DNA from 2 places in the Nodosilinea sp. AN01ver1 genome. Region 2 is predicted to be linked to the other one. Evidence: predicted binding sites of a transcription regulator. Region 2 holds the regulator's gene; the other holds the start of a gene.
The links. Region 2 encodes HrcA, which represses chaperone genes, less so after heat shock. Its sites were predicted from a motif close to TTAGCACTCNNNANTNNNGAGTGCTAA; they were not measured.

Region 1: a site for HrcA is predicted at 5,716-5,742, ahead of groES (co-chaperone GroES). Genes of this name have one in related genera too.

The regions. Positions count from the first base shown of each region.
Region 1 covers NZ_JBNXVS010000023.1:81,045-92,045, forward strand. The annotation lists gene ACQ4N7_RS17825 (Glu/Leu/Phe/Val family dehydrogenase) at 1-22, opposite strand, end outside; gene ACQ4N7_RS17830 (putative bifunctional diguanylate cyclase/phosphodiesterase) at 419-2,335, opposite strand; gene ACQ4N7_RS17835 (hypothetical protein) at 2,661-2,867, shown strand; gene ACQ4N7_RS17840 (SGNH/GDSL hydrolase family protein) at 3,010-4,482, opposite strand; gene ACQ4N7_RS17845 (DMT family transporter) at 4,556-5,458, opposite strand; gene groES (co-chaperone GroES) at 5,827-6,138, shown strand; gene groL (chaperonin GroEL) at 6,369-8,000, shown strand; gene ACQ4N7_RS17860 (hypothetical protein) at 8,082-8,696, opposite strand; gene ACQ4N7_RS17865 (protein kinase domain-containing protein) at 8,805-10,496, opposite strand; partial or broken gene ACQ4N7_RS17870 (GMC oxidoreductase) at 10,833-11,001, opposite strand, start outside.
Region 2 covers NZ_JBNXVS010000004.1:19,034-30,034, forward strand. The annotation lists gene hemH (ferrochelatase) at 1-900, shown strand, start outside; gene ACQ4N7_RS05290 (DUF4126 domain-containing protein) at 1,091-1,654, opposite strand; gene hrcA (heat-inducible transcriptional repressor HrcA) at 1,694-2,788, opposite strand; gene ACQ4N7_RS05300 (2Fe-2S iron-sulfur cluster-binding protein) at 2,869-3,354, opposite strand; gene ACQ4N7_RS05305 (hypothetical protein) at 3,441-4,214, opposite strand; gene ACQ4N7_RS05310 (LysR family transcriptional regulator) at 4,479-5,501, shown strand; gene ACQ4N7_RS05315 (Crp/Fnr family transcriptional regulator) at 5,498-6,232, opposite strand; gene ACQ4N7_RS05320 (alpha/beta fold hydrolase) at 6,959-7,855, opposite strand; gene ACQ4N7_RS05325 (hypothetical protein) at 7,896-8,612, opposite strand; gene ACQ4N7_RS05330 (GNAT family N-acetyltransferase) at 9,057-9,578, shown strand; gene ACQ4N7_RS05335 (DUF4332 domain-containing protein) at 9,582-9,995, opposite strand; tRNA gene ACQ4N7_RS05340 (tRNA-Pro) at 10,090-10,163, shown strand; gene ACQ4N7_RS05345 (Tic22 family protein) at 10,318-11,001, shown strand, end outside.

The sequences.
Region 1 (11,001 bases), on a different contig from region 2:
CGGACAAAATAGAGGTGGCCATAGACGAACACCAGGGGTGAAGGAATGTGTGGAGCAGCGAATTTCACCGCTGCTATTAAGGTTCCGCCAGGTCGAATCGGCTCAGCCAAAAAGCAATATTTTGTATTGAAAGCTACCGTTTAACTCTCGCGCCCGCTTTCCGGAACGTTCAAAATGCAAAATGCAAAGTTCAAAATTTTGAATTTTCAATTTTGAACTTTGCATTCATCCATCCCCACCCTGCGGGAAGCCACTCCGCATCAACATCCACCCATCTACCCATGCATCCCCTTTCTCCCTATGGGAGACGCTAGCGCGTTGGCGAAGCCTGTCCACAGGACAAACGACTCCGCTCCCCCCTTCGACTCCGCTCCCCCTTCGACTCCGCTCAGGGACCGCCACTAACCCATCTACCCATCTACCCATCTACCCCTAGCCGCCTCTCCTCCCGCAGCAGTGTTGTCAGGTTCTGTGCCGTTATTGGTCTAGAGAAAAGATAGCCCTGGCCGTAGCTGTAGTTCAGCCCCAGCATGAGGTCGCGCTGGCCGGCATGCTCAATGCCTTCGGCCACCAGGTCAAAATTAATGCCGTCTGCCAGATTGGCGATCGCCCGACAGATTGCCACTTTCTCCAAATTTTGTGCGTTGGCAGGAATAAAGTAGCGATCGACTTTGACCTCATCGAAGCGAAACTGCAACAGCTGGGCCAGCCCCGACTGGCCCATGCCAAAGTCGTCGACCTTGAGCCGCAGCGCCATATCGCGCAGCTCTTGCAGGCTTTGCAGGTAGCGCTCCAGGTTGTTGTAGATGCCCCGCTCCGTGATTTCAATGCCGAAGTGGTGGGTGGCAATACCCGCCCCCGCCACCCGCTGCATAATGCGGTCTAAGAAGTCGTCGTCTTCTAGCTCCAGCGGGCTGATGTTGACGGAGAGGTTGAACTGGGTCGAGATCTCCTGCCACTGGGCCAGCTGCTCTAGGGCGTGGCAGAGCACCCAGTCGCTAATGCGGTGCACCAGCCCCGTCGCCTCGGCCACCGGAATAAACTCCGACGGCGACACCCGGCCCAGGCGGGCAGAATCCCACCGGATCAGGGCTTCGGCCCCGACAATAGCGCCGGTTTGCAGACAGCAGATGGGCTGGTAGGCCAGCCAAAACTCTAGCTCGCTGCTGCGCTGCGCCAGGTAGGCTTCGAGGGTGATCTGGCGCAGCCGCCGTCGAGCCAGGGCGCTATTCCACACCTGAATGCGGTGCTGGGGCAGGTTAGAGCGGCGGTTGCGTTTGGCCTCGCGTAGGGCGGTTTCGGCGGCCTGTAGCAGCCGGTTGATGGGCACATCTTCTTGAAACGCGTCGATGGTGCCGCTGGCCGCGCCAATGGAGGCGCTAAGATTGGCTCCCTCAATTTCTATGGCGAGAATATCGCTCAGCACATCTTCGGCGATCGCCGCCGGGGTAGGGCAAGCTGCGGGGGATGCGGCATCGGGGGCGGGCAGCAGCAGCAAAAACTCGTCACCGCCGTTGCGTACGGCAATGCCGTCGTAGCGCTGGGCCTGGTCTTGCAGCACCTCAGCCACAGCCTTCAGCAGCTCATCCCCCAAAAAATGACCCCGCTGGTCGTTGATCAGCTTAAAGCGATCGAGGTCAATAAACAGGCAGACCTCCCAGTCATCCAGCTCCATCTCCAGCACCCGGCGGTTGTAGAGGCCGGTCAGGGGGTCGTGAATCATGCCGCTGACCTCGGCAAAGGTCATATAGAGCAGCTGGGGCGATAGGGGGGTCACCAGGGTCATATACCAGCCAGAAATTTCGCCCTTGTACTGGTACTCCAGTCGGTTGGGTTCGCCAGAGTCGAGGGCTGCAAAGTAGAGGTCAATGAGCGGCACCTCGTAGGGGTAAACCTGCTGGCGGTGAAAGGGCATCTTTTCGCAGAGGCGATCGCCCGGCTGGAGCAAATTTTGGGTCATGGCCGTGGCCGCTGGGTTGAGCTTGAGCACCTTGAGGTCGTCACCCATGCGCTCGCACAGCACTTTGCCGGTGAGGGCCTGCTCCCAGGTCGCCTCTAGCAGGCTAAAGGTTTCGCCCAGGTAGCGCAGACGTGTTTGACTGCGCAGTAAGGCCACCACCGCCGCCCACGATATGCCCGCCGTTACCCAATGCCAGAGGGCGCTGTGCAGGTGCAGGGCACTCAGGGTATGCCCTATGCCGCAGCTAAAAATAAAGAGTGTCGCCAGCAGCAGGTTGAGCCAAATGTCTCGCTTGGTGGTGCGCAACAGCGGCAGCAGCGTGAGGGGAATGACAAAATACGCCGCCGCGATCGCCCCATTGGCCGCAATCTCCATGTTTGACTCGCTCCTACAACATGCCCCTGCCTGCTCTTAGCCTAGGCCTGTAAATGGCCAATCAGACGTAAACGTTCAATTATTAACTACCAGCGATTTAATTCAGTACCGAAAAATCACCAATTGTATAGAAGGCCACACCGCCGGAATGGCTGCTGCCAAGTGCAACAGCCCATTGCGAAGCACAACAAAATTTATCGGGGCGTAAAGGTTCAGCTAGAACAGTAGCGGTTGGGGTGGGCTTCTCAGAAAATGGTGAGATGTGCCAGCAACCTCAGCCGTTTGGCCTAGGTTGCCCAGCCTTTGTTATATAAGGACAACTGCTATGACAACTCCCAAAGAAGTATTTGAGCACCTGAAGCAGCTGGAAGAAGTTGATACGGTGCAAAGCGCCCTATACCGCGAAGAGGCCCAGGAGATACTGGCCGACGATACCGTTAGTCTTAAATGGCGACGCGCGATCGCCGATCGCCTCAACCAGGCCAACCACGACCTGGCCCTGCACACCGTTGCCCCCGAGGAAAGCTATTAAGCCGATACAGCACGGGCTTTCTCCCTTTGGAGACGGGCTTCGACTCCGCTCAGCTACCGGTGGCTGAGCGGAGTCGAAGCCCGTCGTTAACCTTAGGTCTCAGGTTTGATGTCACTTTGAACTTTAAACCCATTCGGTTGGCCTAGCCCAAATCACTACTTACCGCCAGCCACTCCTGGGAACTGGGAACTAGGCTATTCGAGGCCACAGCCAGACCGCCGTCTAAACCCTGGGGCAGTCCGCCTGTCTGGGCTGCCGCGCCCAACGCAGGCAGCATCGCATCCCCAGCCTCTAAATAGCCGGCCTCCGCCAGAGTGACCTGGAAGACATCCGACAACAGGTCGTGTACCCGCGTCGTGGGGTGCTGCTGATCCCACCAAAAGAAGCCGGGGTTTTGCAGCTCGATCTGCTCTATTAGAGGGTCGCTGACGTTCGTGAAACCAAACTCAGCGGGGGCACCGAGAATCTCGGTGGTGAGGCCAAAGATATCGACCGGAATAATGTCAATGGCCAGCTGCGGATTTTGCTCCAGGGCGGTGAGGGCATTGGCTAAACCGGCATTAAAGGCGCTGCTCAGCATCGTGGCCGCGGCACTGTTGCCCTCGTCGGCCGCGCGAGGGGTGAGGCCCAGGTTGGGCAGGTTGGGCACCAAAAAGGTATCGGCCCCGCGCTGAGCCAGGGTGGTGATGGTTGTGGCCACATTCTGCACGGCATTCGCCAAAAAAGCCGGAATGGCGGCGGGGTCGCTGGGCAGGTTAAACAGATCGTTGGCCCCGGCCCAGATTACGTAGAGGCCATCGGGGTTGGCGGGGGCATTGCCCAAAGCGCCCAGGTAGCTATCCAATTCGTCGAGCAGGCCCGGTAAGTTTTGCTCGGTGCCCGTCAGCAGGCTGATTAGCGGGTCAAGGCCGTTGTCGCGGCCCGTGGTTGCCCCGCCGACGGCAAAGTTTTGCACCTGGCTGGCCTCAAAGCCGAGGTCATCGGCTAAATAATCGACCCAAATACCGCCGTTGGTAAACTGCCCCTCAAAGTAGGGAAACGGCGGGAAAAAACCCGTTAGCTCAAACAGATTGCCGGGGTCAGACAGGCTGTCGCCAAAAACGGTCAGCCCGTTGAAACTGGGCACCAGCGCCTGGGTATAAAAGCTCTCAGGCGTAAGGCGGCTGGCATCGACATTGAGCAGCACCACGCTGGGTTCCGCCTGGCCCAGGTAGCGAATTGTGGTATCGGCCCCCTGCTGGGCGATCGCAATTTGCCCAAAGCTCAGGCCGCCCTCCAGACGCAGGCGATCGCTCCCCGGAGCAAAGTCCACAATCGTATCAATGCGGCCATCGTTTTTGAGCACAAAGGTGGTTTGCCCCAGCCCGCCGATCAGCTGGTTGCGGCCCGGCCCACCGTCGAGAACGCTGTCGCCAAAGCCGCCCACCAGCCAGTCGTTACCCCCAGCCCCAAACAGCTCGTTGTGGCCCCAGAGACCGGCTAAGATTTCGTTTTCTGGCCCACCGTTGATCACATCATCGCCAAAACCACCCAGCAAAACGGTGCTGTCAAAAATATTGATCGGTCCGAAAATAGCCGCGAGTGAACTTGAAAAAGGCGACAAAAGCGATGCCATAACGCCTCCCGGCAGAAAATTAGGTGAAAAAAAGAACTATGGACAGAATAACGGACCGGATTTGACGCCTGGCTCACACCTTGGGCTGACTCAGCACCACATTCACCCCCAGCAAAATTAGCCCCATGCTGGCCACCATTGCCCCGGTCAGCGGCTCGCGAAAAAATAGCCAGGCCAGCGCCGCCACAAAGATCGGCACCAGACTATAGACCACGCTGGCGGTGCGAGTGGGGCCAACTTGCTGAATGCTGAGGTTAAACAGCAGGTAGGCCACCCCCGAAGCCGCCACGCCCATGTACACAATGGCGAGTAGCGAGTTCCAGGAGATGAGGGTGAGCTGCTGCCACCAGCGCTCGGCGGCAGCCAGCACCAGCAGCTGCCCCACCCCTGCCACCGCCGCGTAAAAGGTAATCGTTAGCCCTGAGTAGCGCTGGCTCAGCTGTTTAATAATCAGCGAGTACACCACCCAGCACAGCACGGCGCACAGCATCAGCCCATCGCCCCGGTTTAGCTCCAGGGCTAAGAGGTTGGCCAGATTGCCCCGCGTCAGCAGCGTCAGCACCCCCAGCAGGGCCAGCACAATGCCGCCGTACTGGCGGCGAGTCAGCCGTTCGCCAATAAATAGAGCCGCCATCACCCCCGTCACCACCGGATTAAAGGCGTTGATGATGGCGGTGTTGGCCGTGGCCGTGTAGCGCAGGCTGCTAAAGAAAAAATAGTGGTAGCCCACCACCCCAAACAGGCCCAAAAGCACCATCGCGCCCCAGTCCGATCGCGCCACCGTCAGAGCCTTGGCAGGCTGAGCGCTACGGCTAATTAATAGCCCCAGCACCGCCATCGCAATCATGTAGCGCAGCAGAGATGTCGTCAGCGGCCCCAGCTCTACCGTGGTGTACTTGCCCGCCACAAAGCTGCCCGCAAACAAAAAACTGGTGAGCACAGGCAGCAAAACCTTAAGGCCGGGCAATAAAGACATAGCGAGTACCGCTGCGCGGAGTTCAAAATGAAAAGTGCAAAATAAAAAATCGCTTTTAACCTAATTCTGACAGCGATCGCCCCCACCCCTTCGACTCCGCTCCCTTCGACTCCGCTCCCTTCGACTCCGCTCCCTTCGACTCCGCTCAGGGACAGTCATCTGTCCACCCATCCACCCATCCACCCATCCACTCATCCACCCAGTTCGGGAACCCGTACAGCTCTCGGCGTTGCGATCGCCCCCCTTTCCGCCGTAGATTAGCACTCGGAGCTTGCGAGTGCTAAGCTCTTTATCTGTGTGGTGCGCCTGTATCTCGTAGGGTACGTGCTTCAGGCGCTGTCTTAATAGCAAATCCGGAGAAGCATTGTATGGCAGCTATCACTTTGGCGGCATCTAGCGTTAAGCCCCTAGCCGATCGAGTTTTGATTAAAGTAAGTGCGTCCGAAGAGACCACCGCTGGCGGCATTCTGCTACCTGACACCGCCAAGGAAAAGCCTCAGGTGGGCGAGATTACCGCTGTAGGCCCCGGCAAAGCCGACGACAAGGGCAGCCGTCAGGCCATGGAAGTCAAAGTTGGCGACAAGGTGCTCTATTCCAAGTATGCCGGTACCGACATCAAGCTGGGCGGCGACGAGTTTGTGCTGCTGTCTGAGAAAGACATCCTCGCCGTCCTCGGCTAAACCCAACTTAGCTCGGTAGCTGAGCGAAGTCGAAGCTCGGTAGCTGAGCGAAGTCGAAGCTCGGATTTTGGCCGCGTAGGGTGGGCACTGCCCACCACTGACCACGCTGATTTAGTTGGGTTTCGCTACCGCTTTACCCAACCTACAAGACGCCAGAATCCCTTTTCGCTGCCTTGTGACCGACACGTTTCTGTTCACTCCTTATCTTCTTCTCGGAGAAATTCGATTTTATGGCTAAGCGCATTGTTTACAACGAAAACGCCCGTCGCGCCCTCGAAAAGGGTATGGATACCCTGGCTGAAGCCGTTGCCGTAACCCTTGGCCCCAAAGGCCGCAACGTGGTGCTGGAGAAAAAGTTCGGCGCACCCCAGATCGTTAATGACGGCGTTACCATCGCCAAAGAAATTGAGCTCGAAGACAACATCGAGAACACCGGCGTTGCCCTGATTCGTCAGGCCGCCTCTAAGACCAACGACGCCGCTGGCGACGGTACCACCACTGCTACCGTGCTGGCCCACGCGATCGTCAAAGAAGGTCTGCGCAACGTCGCCGCTGGTGCCAACGCCATCTCCCTCAAGCGCGGCATCGACAAAGCCACCGCCTACCTGGTCGACAAAATTGCCGAGCACGCCCGCCCCGTTGGCGACTCCAAGTCGATCGCCCAGGTGGGTTCTATCTCTGCCGGTAACGACGAAGAAGTCGGTGCCATGATCGCCGAAGCCATGGAGAAAGTGGGCCGCGAGGGCGTCATTTCCCTGGAAGAAGGCAAGTCGATGACCACCGAACTGGAGGTCACCGAGGGCATGCGCTTTGACAAGGGCTATGTCTCTCCCTACTTTGTCACCGACACCGAGCGCATGGAAGCGGTGCTGGATGAGCCCTACATTCTGATCACCGACAAGAAAATTGCCCTGGTGCAGGACCTGGTGCCCGTGCTGGAGCAGGTTGCCCGCTCTGGCCGTCCGCTGATCATCATCGCCGAAGACATTGAGAAAGAGGCCCTGGCTACCCTGGTGGTCAACCGTCTGCGCGGCGTGCTGAATGTGGCCGCTGTGAAAGCGCCTGGGTTCGGCGATCGCCGTAAGGCCATGCTCGAAGACATCGCTGTGCTGACTGGCGGTCAGGTGATCTCCGAAGACACCGGCCTCAAGCTGGAGAACACCAAGCTCGACATGCTGGGTCAGGCTCGCCGCCTCACCATCACCAAAGACAACACCACCATCGTCGCCGAAGGCAACGAGAAGGATGTTAAGGCCCGCTGCGAGCAGATTCGTCGTCAGATCGAAGAAACCGACTCGACCTACGACAAAGAGAAGCTGCAGGAGCGCCTGGCCAAGCTCTCTGGCGGTGTGGCCGTGATCAAAGTCGGGGCCGCCACCGAAACCGAGATGAAGGACCGCAAGCTGCGCCTCGAAGACGCCATCAACGCCACCAAAGCGGCGGTTGAAGAGGGCATTGTTCCCGGCGGTGGTACCACCCTGGCCCACCTGGTGCCCGACCTCACCACCTGGCTAGAGGCCAATCTCACCGCTGAAGAGCACACGGGTGCTGCGATCGTGGCCCGCGCCCTGGCTGCTCCTCTAATGCGCATCGCTCAAAACGCTGGCCAAAACGGGGCGGTCATTGCCGAGCGCGTCAAAGAGAAGGACTTCAACGTTGGCTATAACGCCGCCAACGGCGAGTTCGTCGATATGTTCGATGCTGGTATCGTTGACCCCGCCAAGGTGACCCGTTCTGCCTTGCAGAATGCGGCCTCCATCGCTGGCATGGTGCTGACTACCGAGTGCATTGTCGTCGATATGCCCGAACCCAAAGAGGGTGCCCCCGCAGGTGCCGGCATGGGCGGCGACTTTGACTACTAAGCGATCGCCGACGCTTTCTAACGAAAGCTAAGGTTAATTAGCAAAAAGCCGTCCTGAATCAGGGCGGCTTTTTTAGTATGTTTAGCGGAAGTTACAGACGGTTCCAGCCCACAGGTTCTCAATGGTGGCATCGGGTTCGGCAGAGCTGAGAATGCCAAACAGGTCGCCAGTCGAAAACTCTGTGCCCAGGGAACTCTCAGTCACCTCAATGGTGTAAGCCGCTTCTAGCTCACCCCGCGTTGAGCCGACGCCCACTCCGGCAATGGTGGTTAAATCGGCATCGGTGCTGGGACTTGCTGACCAGCCGATAAACTCGCCGTCGGCGGCGTGTACAGACAGACCGTTGGGCCACTGGGTAATCATCTGCGGGCCGGAACCGCATTCGGTGTTCTCTCCCGACTCTACAGGCTCTCCCAGCAGCTCGGTAAGGGCGTTTTCGACCACGGCTATCTCGGTGCCGAAGGCGAGGGTATCGGTTGAGCCGCTCTGGTCGCCCACCAGCTGTAGCCCTTCGCCCGAGAGCGCCAGGAGAGACTCGGTATCTTCAACTGGGTCAACCGGGGCGGGGGCAGCGGTGGTTGGCTCGGTGCCGTTGACGTCGGCGGTATCTGGCGTGCGGGTGCAGGCAGCCGTAGTCAGCAGCAGGGTTAGCCCCAGGGGCAGCAGCGCAGAAAGACGGAAAAGTTGTTGAGGCATGCAAAAAGGTCGCTAACGATACAAAAGCTAGTCCATCCAGACTACGGCAAATTCTGGCGATCGCATGGCCGCTGCTCATTTCTTTAGGCTTGCAACCCTAGCTACACCTCATTGTCGAGACTGCAATACTCCTCTAAAGCTGGAGCCTACAATCCGGGGCTGCCCGTCCTGCATTTGCACCGTGAACGATCGCTCTTCTCGCTGGGTCGAGCCATCGGGGTAAACGTAGGTGTTCTCGCCCACCAGCTCGACGGTATCGGCGGTTTGCCCGGTCACCCGCAGGTTTTCAACCGAGACGCGATCGAACTGGGCGAAAAAGCCGGGGTCAAACTGCTGCGCCAGAGAGCCGCCAAACTGCGATCGCGCCGCATCCCATGATTTGCTAGACACGTAGCTATACAAGCTGCCCACGGTTGCCTGAGCCGCCCCGGTCGTCAGCTCACCCCCCGACTCTGGAGGCGCAGGGACATCTTCAGCGGCTTCGGAAGATTCAGCGGCGACGGGCTCCGGCGGCGTGGGTGCCTCAGGCTCCGGCGAGGCGGGTTCCTCTGGTTCAACCGCAGCGGGTTCAGCTACCGGGTCGGTCCCCTCATCACCCTCATCACCCTCATTACCCGCATCGGTAGGTGTCGTTGCGGTCTCCGGCTCATTGTCGATCGCAGCCGGGTCTGTGGGAGTTGTTGCGACTGCGGGGGTTTCAGCATCGGGTGAGGACGCCGATCGCCACATCTGCCAGCCCAGCAGGGCCGCGATCGCCACGCCAGCCCCCGCCACCAGCGGCAGCCACAGCGGTAGAGCAGTCTTTGGCCGCCGAGCGGTCGCCTGGGGGGCTGTCGCCTGGGGAGTCGTGAGCTGAGTGCGCTCGCGACGACGCCCGACCGCCACAGTGGGGACGGTAGTCCGGGGAGTCTGACCGGGGGATGAAGCCGCCGCTGGAACGTACCGCCTTAGCTGGGGCGGCAAGCCTCGCAGCGCCGCCAGAGCCTCAGCGGCGGTGGTGTAGCGGGTGCGAAAGTCGTAGCGCACCATGGTATCCAACACTTCCAGCAGGGCCGGATCGGCCTTGGGCGCATAATGCTGCCACTCCAGCTCGCCGCTGTGGGGGTCGGGGTGCAGCTCAGTGGGGGGGTACCCGGTCAGGGCCTGAATGCCCAAGATGCCGACCGCGTAGATATCGCTGCTAAACTGGGGCCGCCCGGCCACCTGCTCGCTGGGCATATATCCCTGGGTGCCGATCGAAATGGTGTGGCTGAGATGCGATCGCAGGGCCGTGGCCTGGTTGCTGACCTGCTTGACCGCGCCAAAATCAATTAGCACGATGCGCTTATCACTGGCACGGCGAATCAAATTTGAGGGCTTGATATCGCGGTGAATCACGCCGTGGCTGTGCACAAAAGCCAAAATCCCCAGCAGATCGCCCAGAAAGGTGACCACCTGGGCCTCATTCCAGGGCGTGCCCAACTCGTCGGCCAGGGAATGACCTTCGATGTATTCCTGGGCCAGGTAAAATTCCTGGTCTTCCTCAAAGTGGGCCAGCAGCCCCGGAATCTGCGGATGCGACCCCAGCTTATAGAGGGTCTGGGCCTCGGTGTCGAACAGTCGCCGCGCCGTTTGCAGTTCTTCGGCGCTGCTGACCTGGGGCTTGAGCTGCTTTACCACGCAGATCGGGTGCCCCGGCAGGTGCAGATCTTGGGCGCTAAAGGTTTGCCCAAAGCCCCCCGAGCCCAGGGGCTGCACGATGTGGTAGCGACCCCCCAGCGGTCTTGACTCGGGTTGAGAGTTGGGAAACGAAGCGGTCATAGCCATCGGCAAAAGTAGTCAATCTATGAACTATAGACGGTACTGAGTAGATGCCGGTAACCCCCTTAGGGTTAGCGCTCAGCGGCATACCCGAAACAGGGGAAACCCTGGCCAAGCTTTATGCTGACTGCTGAGGCCATCAATAGGTTCCTGGGGGTGGAAATACTGGGCCTGGGGTGAATGGGAAGGGGGCGATGATGAAAAGCGCGATCGCGGCAGGCAGCTCAATTCGTAATTCTTGTTCTTGCCTGGGATGAGGGTGGACATTGCCCACCCTACAGGGCGCTAGGGATCTTTGCCCTGTAGGGGGGGCAAGGGCCGAAACGGGTGGACTGTCTACACCACCTCCTTCAGGTGTTCCGCCAGACGAATCGCTAGGGCGGCCAGAGTCAGCGTCGGGTTGGCCGCTGGCGACGACGGAAACACTGACAGATCGCAGGCGTAGAGGTTGTCGTAGGCCAAAAACTTGAGGTTGGTATCGACCACGCCATCGTTGAGCGACTGG
Region 2 (11,001 bases):
GGCACCGAGGCCAATATCTACATCGGCATGCGCTACTGGTACCCTTTCACCGAAGAGGCCGTTGCCCAGATCAAGCGCGACGGCATCGAGAAGCTGGTGGTGCTGCCCCTATACCCACAGTTTTCGATCAGCACCAGCGGCTCCAGCTTTCGCCTGCTAGAGCGGCTCTGGCTCGAAGATCCGGCCCTGCAGCGCATTGTCTACACCGCCATCCCCTCCTGGTACGATCGCCCCGGCTATACCGAGGCCATGGCCGACCTGATTGCCAAAGAGCTCGACAAGCTCGACAATCCCGACCAGGCCCACATTTTCTTTAGCGCCCACGGTGTACCCGTGAGTTACGTCGAAGAGGCGGGCGACCCCTACCAGCGCGAAATTCAGCACTGCACCGAGCTGATCATGCAGGCGCTCGATCGCCCCAACCCCTACACCCTGGCCTATCAAAGCCGGGTGGGACCAGTGGAATGGCTCCAGCCCTACACCGAAGATGCGATCGAGCAGCTGGCCCAGCAGGGCGTTAAAGACCTGGTCGTGGTGCCCATCAGTTTCGTCTCCGAGCACATCGAAACCCTGCAAGAAATCGACATGGAGTACCGGGAGATTGCCCACGAGGCCGGGATCCCGGGCTTCCATCGGGTGCCGGCCCTCAACACCCATCCCCGATTTATCACCGATATGGCCGATATGGTCAATGAAGCCCTGGCCGCCCCCCGCCAGCTTTTCTCCGATGTGGTGCACCCCGACAAAAAGGTCAAGATTTACCCCCAGGAGCGATCGGCCTGGGGCCTCACCCCCGTCGCCGAGGTGTGGAACGGGCGTCTGGCTATGGTGGGCTTTTTAGCCCTACTGCTGGAGCTGGTCAGCGGTCGCGGCCCCCTGCACTTCGTGGGCATTCTCTAAGGACTGTCATCAAATGGCTGCTAAACGTTCCAAAATCAAGGGTTACAGCCCCTAGCTTGTCGTTTTGGTCGGGCGTGGCAAGGCTTGATGTACCGAGCTTTTAGCCACAATTGTGGTACGCCCTAAGGTTTGTGCCCCGGACCATTACATCTCATGCCGTTTAACCCCAGGCCCTGATGCCCTAGCCGTATTAGGGCTTCGGCTTTGAGCGTCGCGGCCAGTGCCGCCACAGGTACGACGTTCGAATCACCAGCCACAGCAGCAGCAGCGCAATAATCCCCCCCTGGTTAGGAGCATCAAAGGCCAGCACCGCCAGCACAATACAAAGCCCATCTACCACAAAGAAAAGCCACAGCGGCGGGCGGCGGGGGCGGTAGAACCAGCCCACCTGCAGCAGCTGAATGACCAGGGCTAATAGACCGCTAATCAGGCCAATCAGCAGGTTAATCCAGCCGTCTAGGCCAAAGGTTCTAGCTACGGCCAAACCGGCCAGGGCACCTACCCCAGGACTCAAAAACAGCTCAAGAATCTGAAAGAAACGCTGGCTGTAGCGATCTTTTGACAGCATCAGCTCGGCCATAGACCAGATGGCCAGTATCCCCAACACCAGGGCTGGGGGCAGACGCGACAGCAGCGGCACGTTAGACCAGAGCTGCGGGCCAGACATCAGCCCAATCAGCAGCAGGGGCAGGGCCAACCGTAGCCCCGTCGCCGCCGCGATCGACAAAATTGCCAGCAGTTCAGTGATAATCACGGCATTCCCTGCCCAACTGGGGCCATACTCGGGATACCCCTACGCGCTGAGGGCAGTCGATAGGTAGTCTGCCGCCGCCTTGACCACGGCCACAGCGTTTTCGTAGACCATGCGGGTGGGGCCCAGTACACCCACACTGCCCACAGAAGCGTCGCAGCGAGTGTAGTTCGACACGACCAGCGCACAGCCCTGCATGGGCTCTAGCGGGTTCTCAGCCCCAATCCAAACCTTCACATCCACGCCGTTGAGCGTTTGGCTTGCCACGGGCGGAGTGTCAAAAAACAGGGGCCACAGCTGCGACTGGCCTTCTTCCAGCAGCCGCACAATCGACTGAATTCGCTGGGCATCGGAAAACTCGGGCTGGCGCAGCACCTCCGACAGACCGCTAATCACCAGCTGGGGCGTTTCTGGTGCCCGCGATCGCCGCGCCAGATTGTCCAGCGCCTGGCAGAGTAGCGCTCCGTAGTGCTGAAAATCAGCATCGAGATCGCCCCAGTTCAGCGTAGCCACATCGGCCAGCGGCCTTCCCCGCAGGTGGTGACTCAGAAAATTCGACAAAATTTCGAGGTGACGACGGCCCAGTTCCTCCGTCGGCTGAGTCGGTTCTCCCAGCAACGCCGGCAGCTGCACTACCACCGATTGGGTCGCCAGCGAGTCGAGCAGCACCACCATCAGCACCTGCTCCCCATCTACCGCCACCAGCTGAATGTGGCGAATAATCGCGCTACTCGACTGGGGCACCGTAATCAGGGCCAAATAGCCGCTGATTTGGGCCAAAATTTGGGTGGCCGATCGCAGCAGCGACTCCAGGCTGCGCCCCACCCAGTCCAGCTCCTCCGACAGGGCAGCATCCACCCGCCGCCCCACCCGCGTGGAGGGCGACATCAGCCGATCAACGTACAGCCGATAGCCAAAATCCGAAGGCACTCGCCCCGCCGAGGTGTGGGGCTGGTAAAGGAGGCCGTATTTCTCCAGCAGGCCCATGGTGTTGCGCACCGTCGCTGGGCTTACCTTCAGGTCGTACTCCTGGGCCAAGGCCCGCGACCCAACCGGCTCTGCTGTAGCAATATAGTGACGAATCGTGGCCTGTAGCACCTGCTCGTGGCGAGCACTCAGGGAAAGAGCAGAGTCCATAGGGGGTTGGTATAAAACTCAACTACGGCATTGCCCTACCATAACAGATGTTCTATGGGGTTCGGCCATGAACTGTAGACCTATAAATCTTTGCTCTGGCTAAAGAACTCACCCACTTTAAAGCTAGCCGTTTTCTCTAGCTGACTAATCACCGATCGCGTAATCAGCTTGCCCTGCTCAACCAGCACCTCGCCTGTAATCGGGTGCAGCAGATCTTGATCGGCCCGCCGACCAATCAACGCCTCGATGTCCTGCAGCGAGTTAACGTACATACCCGGCGGCAGCTCGACCACCACCCCGTTGGCGACCACCCGGGCCTGGCAGGCCAGCCGCGAGTTGGGCTTGCAGGAGGTAATCACTTCCAGCGTCCGCTGCTCACGGCGGTTAATGGGGGTCAACGCCTCCATACCCGACTGCACATAGATATGGCAGGTGGCGCACATGCCCCGACCGCCACACTCTTTCAACACATCTAGATCTTTGTTGAGCAAGACCGATAGCAGGTTGCCGTTGGTTTCAACGGAGGTTTCTTGGGCGATGGGCTCTAGGCGAACGGTTTTAGCCATGGGGTAGAAGGGGGTTATAAGGACTAGACGAAACACCTGGGCAGGCTGCGGTAGCACCACCTCGGAGCCACTGGCTCACCTGAAGCTCAGCCGTCCTGGGAAGACGGGAGATCGAGCAAAAGGGCCTGTTCCTGGGAAGTAAGCCGACTACTCGCCAGGGCCTGAAAATTGCGGATGGTTCTGCCACCACGCCCCATAAAGGCCGCAACCCAGTCCTTAATCCACTGGTGCTGTTCCGCCGTTAGCGGCAGCTGGCCCTGGGCGGCAGCGGCGAAGTAGCCATCTCGCTGAACCTCAAACTGCTCTAGCCAGGGGTGGGCCGGGCGAGACTGCTTCCAGGTGTTGATGACAATGGTTTTGCCCAGATACTGAGTAGCCCCATTGCTGAGATGATTGAGGGCCGCTATCACCTCCTGTAGGCCTGGAGCTAGGGTACCCGGTTTAGAGCCCGCTGGCTCAGGCTGAGCTCCCTCAGCAGGGGAGAGGGACGGAGAAAGCGCCGCAGCGGGGTCGGTGGTGCTAGCGCTGCTGCCCAGGGTAACGCAGCCAGCCAGCAGCCGAAAGGTAGGTACAGCGTTGTGGGGAGCTTCGATCAGGGTAGCCTTCAGCTGACCGATGGCGGTGCGGTAGTCGGTGAGGGGCATTTGATCGGTGACCAGCACCAGCAGAATCAACCCCTGCTCAAGCTTATAGATGTGGGTGAGCTGGTTGGCAAACCGAAACGAAAAGGTATCGAAATGGGCCGGAGTCGTGTCGACCACCTGCTGAATACCCTGGGCGAGAGCATCCTGCTGATGGGAGTTGAGGCTGATGTCTGGCCCAAAAAAGAAGGGTCGGTTGCGCCCATCAATCAGCGCCATCCCAGAGATGCCGGGTAAGTTTAGGACATTCTGGATCACCTGACGTTTCATAAATCCTTGGGGTCTCGCTCTAATTTTTGTTGTCGAATGTCCTGAACCAAGTAATCTAAGGATGGCAGACTTCATTCGACACTAGGCTTGAGGCCATGAGTCTATCTAGGGTTGTTACGGCGACATCTGTTGCGATGACAGCCAGGGGCTGGCCTGCACTACTATCATGGTTTGTTGGCATCCCAGGATTATCGTACGTTAGGGTTAATGCCCATGTCTGACCTTCCTTTTACGCTCGACCAACTGCGCATTCTCAAGGCCATTGCAGCGGAGGGCAGTTTCAAACGAGCGGCAGACAGTTTGTATGTCTCTCAGCCAGCGGTTAGCCTGCAGGTGCAAAACCTGGAGCGCCAGCTGGATGTACCGCTGTTTGACCGAGGTGGCAGGCGGGCACAGCTCACCGAAGCGGGGCATTTGCTGCTGAGTTACGGCGATCGCATTCTCAGCTTATGCCAGGAGACCTGCCGAGCCATTGAAGACCTCCAGAACCTACAGGGCGGCACCCTGATTATTGGTGCTAGCCAGACCACAGGCACCTACCTTCTGCCCCGCATGATTGGTATGTTTCGGCAAAAGTACGCCGACGTGGCAGTGCAGCTGCACGTACACTCCACTCGCCGCACCGCCTGGAGCGTGGCCAATGGTCAGGTTGACCTGGCCATTATTGGTGGTGAGCTTCCTCCCGAGCTACAGGACTCTTTAGAGAGAGTGCCCTACGCCGAGGACGAACTCGCACTGATTATGCCGATGTTTCACCCGCTGGCCAGTCAGGCGGTGATTCAGCGCGAAGACCTCTACAAGCTGCACTTCATTGCCCTCGACTCCCAGTCGACCATTCGTAAAGTAATTGACCAGGTGTTGACCCGCTGCGGCATCGAAACCCGTCGCCTCAAAATTGAGATGGAGCTGAACTCCATTGAAGCGATCAAAACGGCAGTGCAGTCGGGGCTGGGGGTGGCCTTTGTGTCTAACTCTGCGATCGAGAAAGAGCTACAGATGGGCGTACTGCACCGGGCTAAGATTGATTCGGTGGTGGTCAACCGCACCCTCTCGGTCATTTTCAACCCCAACCGCTACCGCTCCAAGGCCGCTGCCGCCTTTACCGCCGAAATTTTGCCGCAGTTTACCAATCTGCCCCTCAACTTCAAGCCCATCGGCGCTGACAAGAATGGGGCCGACAAGAACGGGGTCAAGCCGACGTCGCTGCCTCCCGAGCCCCTGTACCCTACCCCCTAGCCCAAAGCCTCACGGGCTGTACTCTGATCGCTGGGAATGGCGATCAGCCCATCTTTGTAGATATGAATGAGCTTGCGCTGGCGGAGTTTGCCCATCAGGCGAGTCACGGTGACCCGAGTAGAGCCGATGGCGCTGCCGATCTGAGCGTGGGTGAGCGACCAGGGCAGGTAGTAGCCCGACTCGCAGGGTTCGCCAAACTCTTCAATCAGCAGGGTTAGAAAGCCCAGCAGGCGATCGATGGTGCGGCGCTGCCCCAGGGTGCTGAGCCACAGCAGCTTACGCTGATGCTGGTAGCGAAAGGCGTCAAGCACCTCGCGCCGAAAGTGCGGCCAGTTGTCTAAGTCACTCCAGTAGAGCCAGAGAACTGTAGTTTGATCGACGTGGGCAAAGCTCTGCAACAGGAAAGGCGACTGAGCCACGATTTCGAAGGGCTGACCCGCTCCAACAAAACCCAAGAAAGCCTCTTCGCTCAGTCCCAAAGCTAGGGAGGTAGCCCCCTCTTCATCGGTCACGTCGTCGAGGTCGGGGCTGACCAAATCTGGAGTGGCTCCTTGAGCCGTACCGACTAGGCGTACGGCACCGCGTTCTACCAAATACAACAGCCCAGACCGAGTGGGAATACGCTCGTCTTTATTGAAGGTTCTGGCCCGGTAGTGGGCGTGGGCCCAGTCGGTAATGCGTTGCCAGGTCAAGAACGGTCGGGCATGATCGGGGCGTTGGGATGATTGCATAGCAATAGCTGGGTTAGACGGTACAGACCATGACCATGGGGTAAACGCTAGGGAGAAGGCGCGATCGCACAGAATCGCAGCATCATAAACCAAATCAGCCGCGCAGACCAGGTAGACATACCCCTCGTTCAGTCAAAGACGACCCTGTAGCCTTTATCGACTCACCCTTTGAGACCAGAGTTCAGCCCCAAAGCAGGACTCCCGCCACGACCAAAGAAAGCTTATCTACTTGGTTTTCAGAGATTTGTCATCGTGAAAGCTACGTAAACCATCCAATACTAATACAGAGATCCCGTATTTTTTGGAGCCCTTCTCAGGAACCAGAGTCAACTTTGGATCCTTAAAGTGACAGTGATCCGCTTCAGTGATCACCGCAGCGGATTGAAGACCTTAGCTAAAGCGCCCGGTTTAGACCAGTGTAGCCCTGGCCCCAATTGAAGCCCGTCTCTCATAAGAAATACTGTTCATTCAAAGTAGTTTTTAGGGGTGACATTCCCTCACCCTGATCATATAATTCAATTGTGTGAGGAGCGAACCAGAAGAGATGCCGAGACGAAACACGGCCAGTCGTCGGCATCTCTTTTGTTTTGTAGCTAAGTTTTAGATTATTCCTGTTGGTCGGGTAGCCCGCTTCATAGCTGCCCAAGCGTAGTTAAGTTAACGCCAACTGCTCCGCAAATCTATGTGCTGAGCTACAGCCTGGATTACTACAGCTGAGATTAAGGATTAGGTTAAAGACAACAATGAAGCGGTGTGCAGCAGATCTTGCAGCACCTTGGCCACGACCTGAGGCTGTTCTACCATTGCCAGGTGGCCGCAGTTTTCAATCTCAATCACTGGGCTATGGCCCGGCCTGGTCGGCAAATAGCCTGCTAGGTGCTGCACATAGCGTAAATTCATCACCTGGTCTTGGCGACCGGCCACAAAATACACTGGCGGCTGAAGGGCCGCTACGAGTCTGGGCAGGAGGTGAACCTCCGCCTCGGTAGTTGACTCTAGCAAGGTGCCCAAGGCCGCGGCGGTATCGGCCTGCAGCATGTCAAGGCAGCGATCGCGGCCCCAGCTGTAGTCTAAAGGCCGATGCACCATCATCCGGGTCAGCAGCAGCGGTAGCAGGGTGTAGCGCAACCAGGCACGCCGCCAGCCGACAATGTACTGGCCCGCCTGGCGAAACTGCTGGAACTCGCGCTCCAGATAAATACCGCCGCCGGCATTGAGGCAAACCACCCCCTGCACCTGCTGCGGGTAGCAGTGAGCCATCCAGAGCGCAATGCTGCCTCCCAGCGAATGGCCCACCAGCCATACCGGACCAAGATCGAGCTGCTCTAGCAGCGCCGCCAGATCACGAGCATAGGCCCCTAGCCCGTAGGGCGAGGCCGAAGCCCCCAGAGCTTTAACCTCAGCAGGTAATCCAGGTCTGTACTGGTCGAGCCCGTAGCGCGATTCGCCGAACCCGCGCAGGTCGTAGGCCAAGCAGGTGTGGTCAGGTGCTAGCCGCTCGATGACAGGCTGCCAGTACCGATGACTCAGCAGCCAGCCATGAATGAAGACCAGTGCCGGAGTTTTCCTGGCGGCAGTGAGCTCGTAATAGTGGGGTACGCCAAAAACTGTAGTAGTAGCCATGGGCCAATGCCCTCTGAGGCCGGTCTTTGACCATCGTACCCTAGCCCATGAGGCGGTAGCGCATGCCCTCAGCAATTTTTTGGCCCAGATAGTCTGGAATTAGACTCTCGTTAGGGCCCAGCAGATACAGAATCAGGCGAGTACGCCCCCGCCATACCAGCAGGTTGGCGTTGACCACCAGCAAATCTTCCTGCCAAATGGCGTACATCACCTTATAGAAGAGGCCTGGTTGGTTATCGGCCTCAATCAGCAGAGCTGGCAAATGAAAGACTGGATCGACGTAAAACTCAGTTTCTACTCGCTCCAGGCCCGCATCCAAATTAAATTCTACGGTCAGCATTTCTTCGACTTCGAAATGCCCCGCCAGAGTTTCTTGAATCGCCCGACAGACATTTTCAGTCGTTTTAGGACTCAGCGCCTGGCCACCCCGCGATACCACCAGCTTGATAAACACCAGCATGGGCGGATAGATTTGCCCATAGAGACTGAGGTTATGAATTGTCAGGCCGTAGGCGGCCAATACGCCAAAAATATCGCTGAGCAAAAACGACTGGTTGCGGTAGACAAAGTGCAGCGCGCTCTTGCTGCCCTCGGGCTTGATGTCAAGAACAGCCTTGCGCTGCTTGTAAAGCTGGTAGGCCAAGCGCAGATTCTGCAGCTGAATCTCGCTGCTGACAAACTGCTCATAGAATTGCGGAAAGGCGCGGTTGAAACGCTTCAGTAGCTCAACCGTAGAGGGGTTTAAGCCAGCGGCCATGGTTGGAAGGACGGAACTCCATGGAGGTAACGTTAGCATCTGCCGCATCAGGAAACCCTAGCCAAGCAATAACATACCCCCGTCGTAACGCTTTTAGCAGCCGCTGTCGACAGAGAAAACGCCCAGGCTGATCGCCCTATCTACTTGATCCTCAGGGATTTCTAAGGTCTGACTCTACCCGTCAATCCACTCAGGGGCCGAGCATCTCTAACCCGTCAGTCGTTGGGGCGATCGCACCCTAGAGTGAACAGAAGGACCCTTCCCCAAGCCGGTCTGCACAAATCTCGATCTCATCGAAGGCATCGGGTTTTTATGGAGATATACTATGAGAAACGGTGTTCAGCCCTAAGTTTAGCCTTAGCTGTAGCTTTTGTGCGGCGTTATTTAGAGGCTTAAGCTGGTGCCAACGAACGCTGTCCCATTTCACTATCAGAAAGGGCCTGCATGGGTTTTTGGAAAAGTCTTTTTGTCGGGTCTGATGACGCTTCGGCTGGAGAGACAAGGTCGGCGAGTACCGTTTTAGAGGCCCTACCCGAGCAAGGGGAAGGGTCCGCTATTGTATTTAGCACCGATCGCGACCTCGACCTCTACGAGCTTGAAGAGCTGTGCAATGCCGTGGGCTGGGCCCGGCGTCCTATCCGCAAGGTCAAAAAAGCGATTCAGCACAGCTATCTCGTCGTTACCATGTGGGAGCAGCGGGGCTCACGCCGCCGTCTGGTGGGCTTTTCTCGCGCCACCTCTGACCACGCCTTCAACGCCACCATTTGGGATGTGGTGGTGCACCCTGATTTTCAAGGGCGCGGCCTGGGCAAAGAACTCATGCGCCAGCTGATCAAAAAGTTGCGCAGCGAAGACATCAGCAACGTAACGCTGTTTGCCGACCCTCAGGTCGTCGAGTTTTACAAAGGGCTTGGCTTTATGCCCGATCCCGAAGGCATTAAAGGTATGTTCTGGTACCCGGACTAGCGCTCAAGACACTCTAGCAATGGCCCTGGCCTGCTGAATCCACAGACTGACCTGGTCGGCACTGGGGCAAAGGTCATTGCGCTGTAGGGTAGCCACATGTAGTCGCCGCAGCCGTGTGTAGAGCCCCTGAGCGGTACAGTCTGCCAGCTGAGCCACAGACATGATACCGGCATGTAGCAGCAACCCGTTGAACTGACAACCCACCCCCGGCACCTGGGCTAAGTCAGCCAAAATCACCCACTTCGTGACATAGCGCAGCGGCACCTGCATCTTTTGCGCCAGGTTTTGGCGACGCGTCACAGAAGCTCCATAGCGACGGAGATGATCAGTGCTGGTTAAGCCCAGCTGAGCCATGTTGTGGGCATGGGTGGGGCTCAGGCCAGGCAGTTGATCTAAGCGGTAAGCAGAAATAGCCATAGGCCCATCGTAACAAACAGAGCAGCGTCAGCGGGAACAGCTATCGGCGATGACGGTTGAGCAAAAAAGCAGGCTATACTGGTGACGTGAACTACGGGATGTAGCGCAGCTTGGTAGCGCGCCTGCTTTGGGAGCAGGATGTCGCAGGTTCAAATCCTGTCATCCCGATTTTGAATATAGGGGTTTGGCCTGGGCGGTTAGCACGACTGGCACAGATCGCTATGCAAACAGCCTCTAGTCTGTAGTATCTATAGTCAGTAATTCAGTCATATTGACGCTCATCCGCCCACCCCCCCTTACCGTTAACTGCGACGAAATCCCTATGCAACAGCTATTTTCCTCCCTTTTACGGCCTCTCCCCCTGATTACCGCCTTGGTTAGCGGCAGCCTGCTAGGGGGTGGCCTGGTAATGCCCCTGCCCGCCGTTGCCCTAGGTGAAGAGGCCATTGTCGACAAGCTCGAACAGGTGCCAGTCTTCATTATTTTGAACTCCGATGGCCAACCCCTCACGGCGGCCGCTGAGGTCAATGACCAAGAAGTGAAAGTGCCAGTTGTATTTATCGACGGGGCCGCCGCTGAAGAATTTTTAGCCCGCGCTCAAGAAGAAGACCCTAGCGCTGAAGTGGCTCTGGTTGACCTGGGTACGCTCTACCAGGAAACCGTGCTCAGCGATAGTGAGGAAGTGCCCCTACTGTATCTGCCCATTGGCGGTGAGCTAGAGACGGCAACCCAGCTGCAGTCTGATTTTCAGGGGGTGCCACTGTTTATTGCCCGCCAGGGTGCCGATGGTCCTTATCTGACTATCAATCAAGACGGTGAAGCCTCGTTACCCATGTTCTTCTCGCGCAACGATTTGCAGACCCTGCTCGATCGCTATCAAGAGACCAACGCTGAGGCAGCCGACAACGTGGTGGTTCAGGTGCTCTCTTTAGAGTGGCTGCTGGCTACCATGACCAGCAACGACGACCCAGAACTCGACGCTCAGCTAGATCAGGTGCGGCTGTTT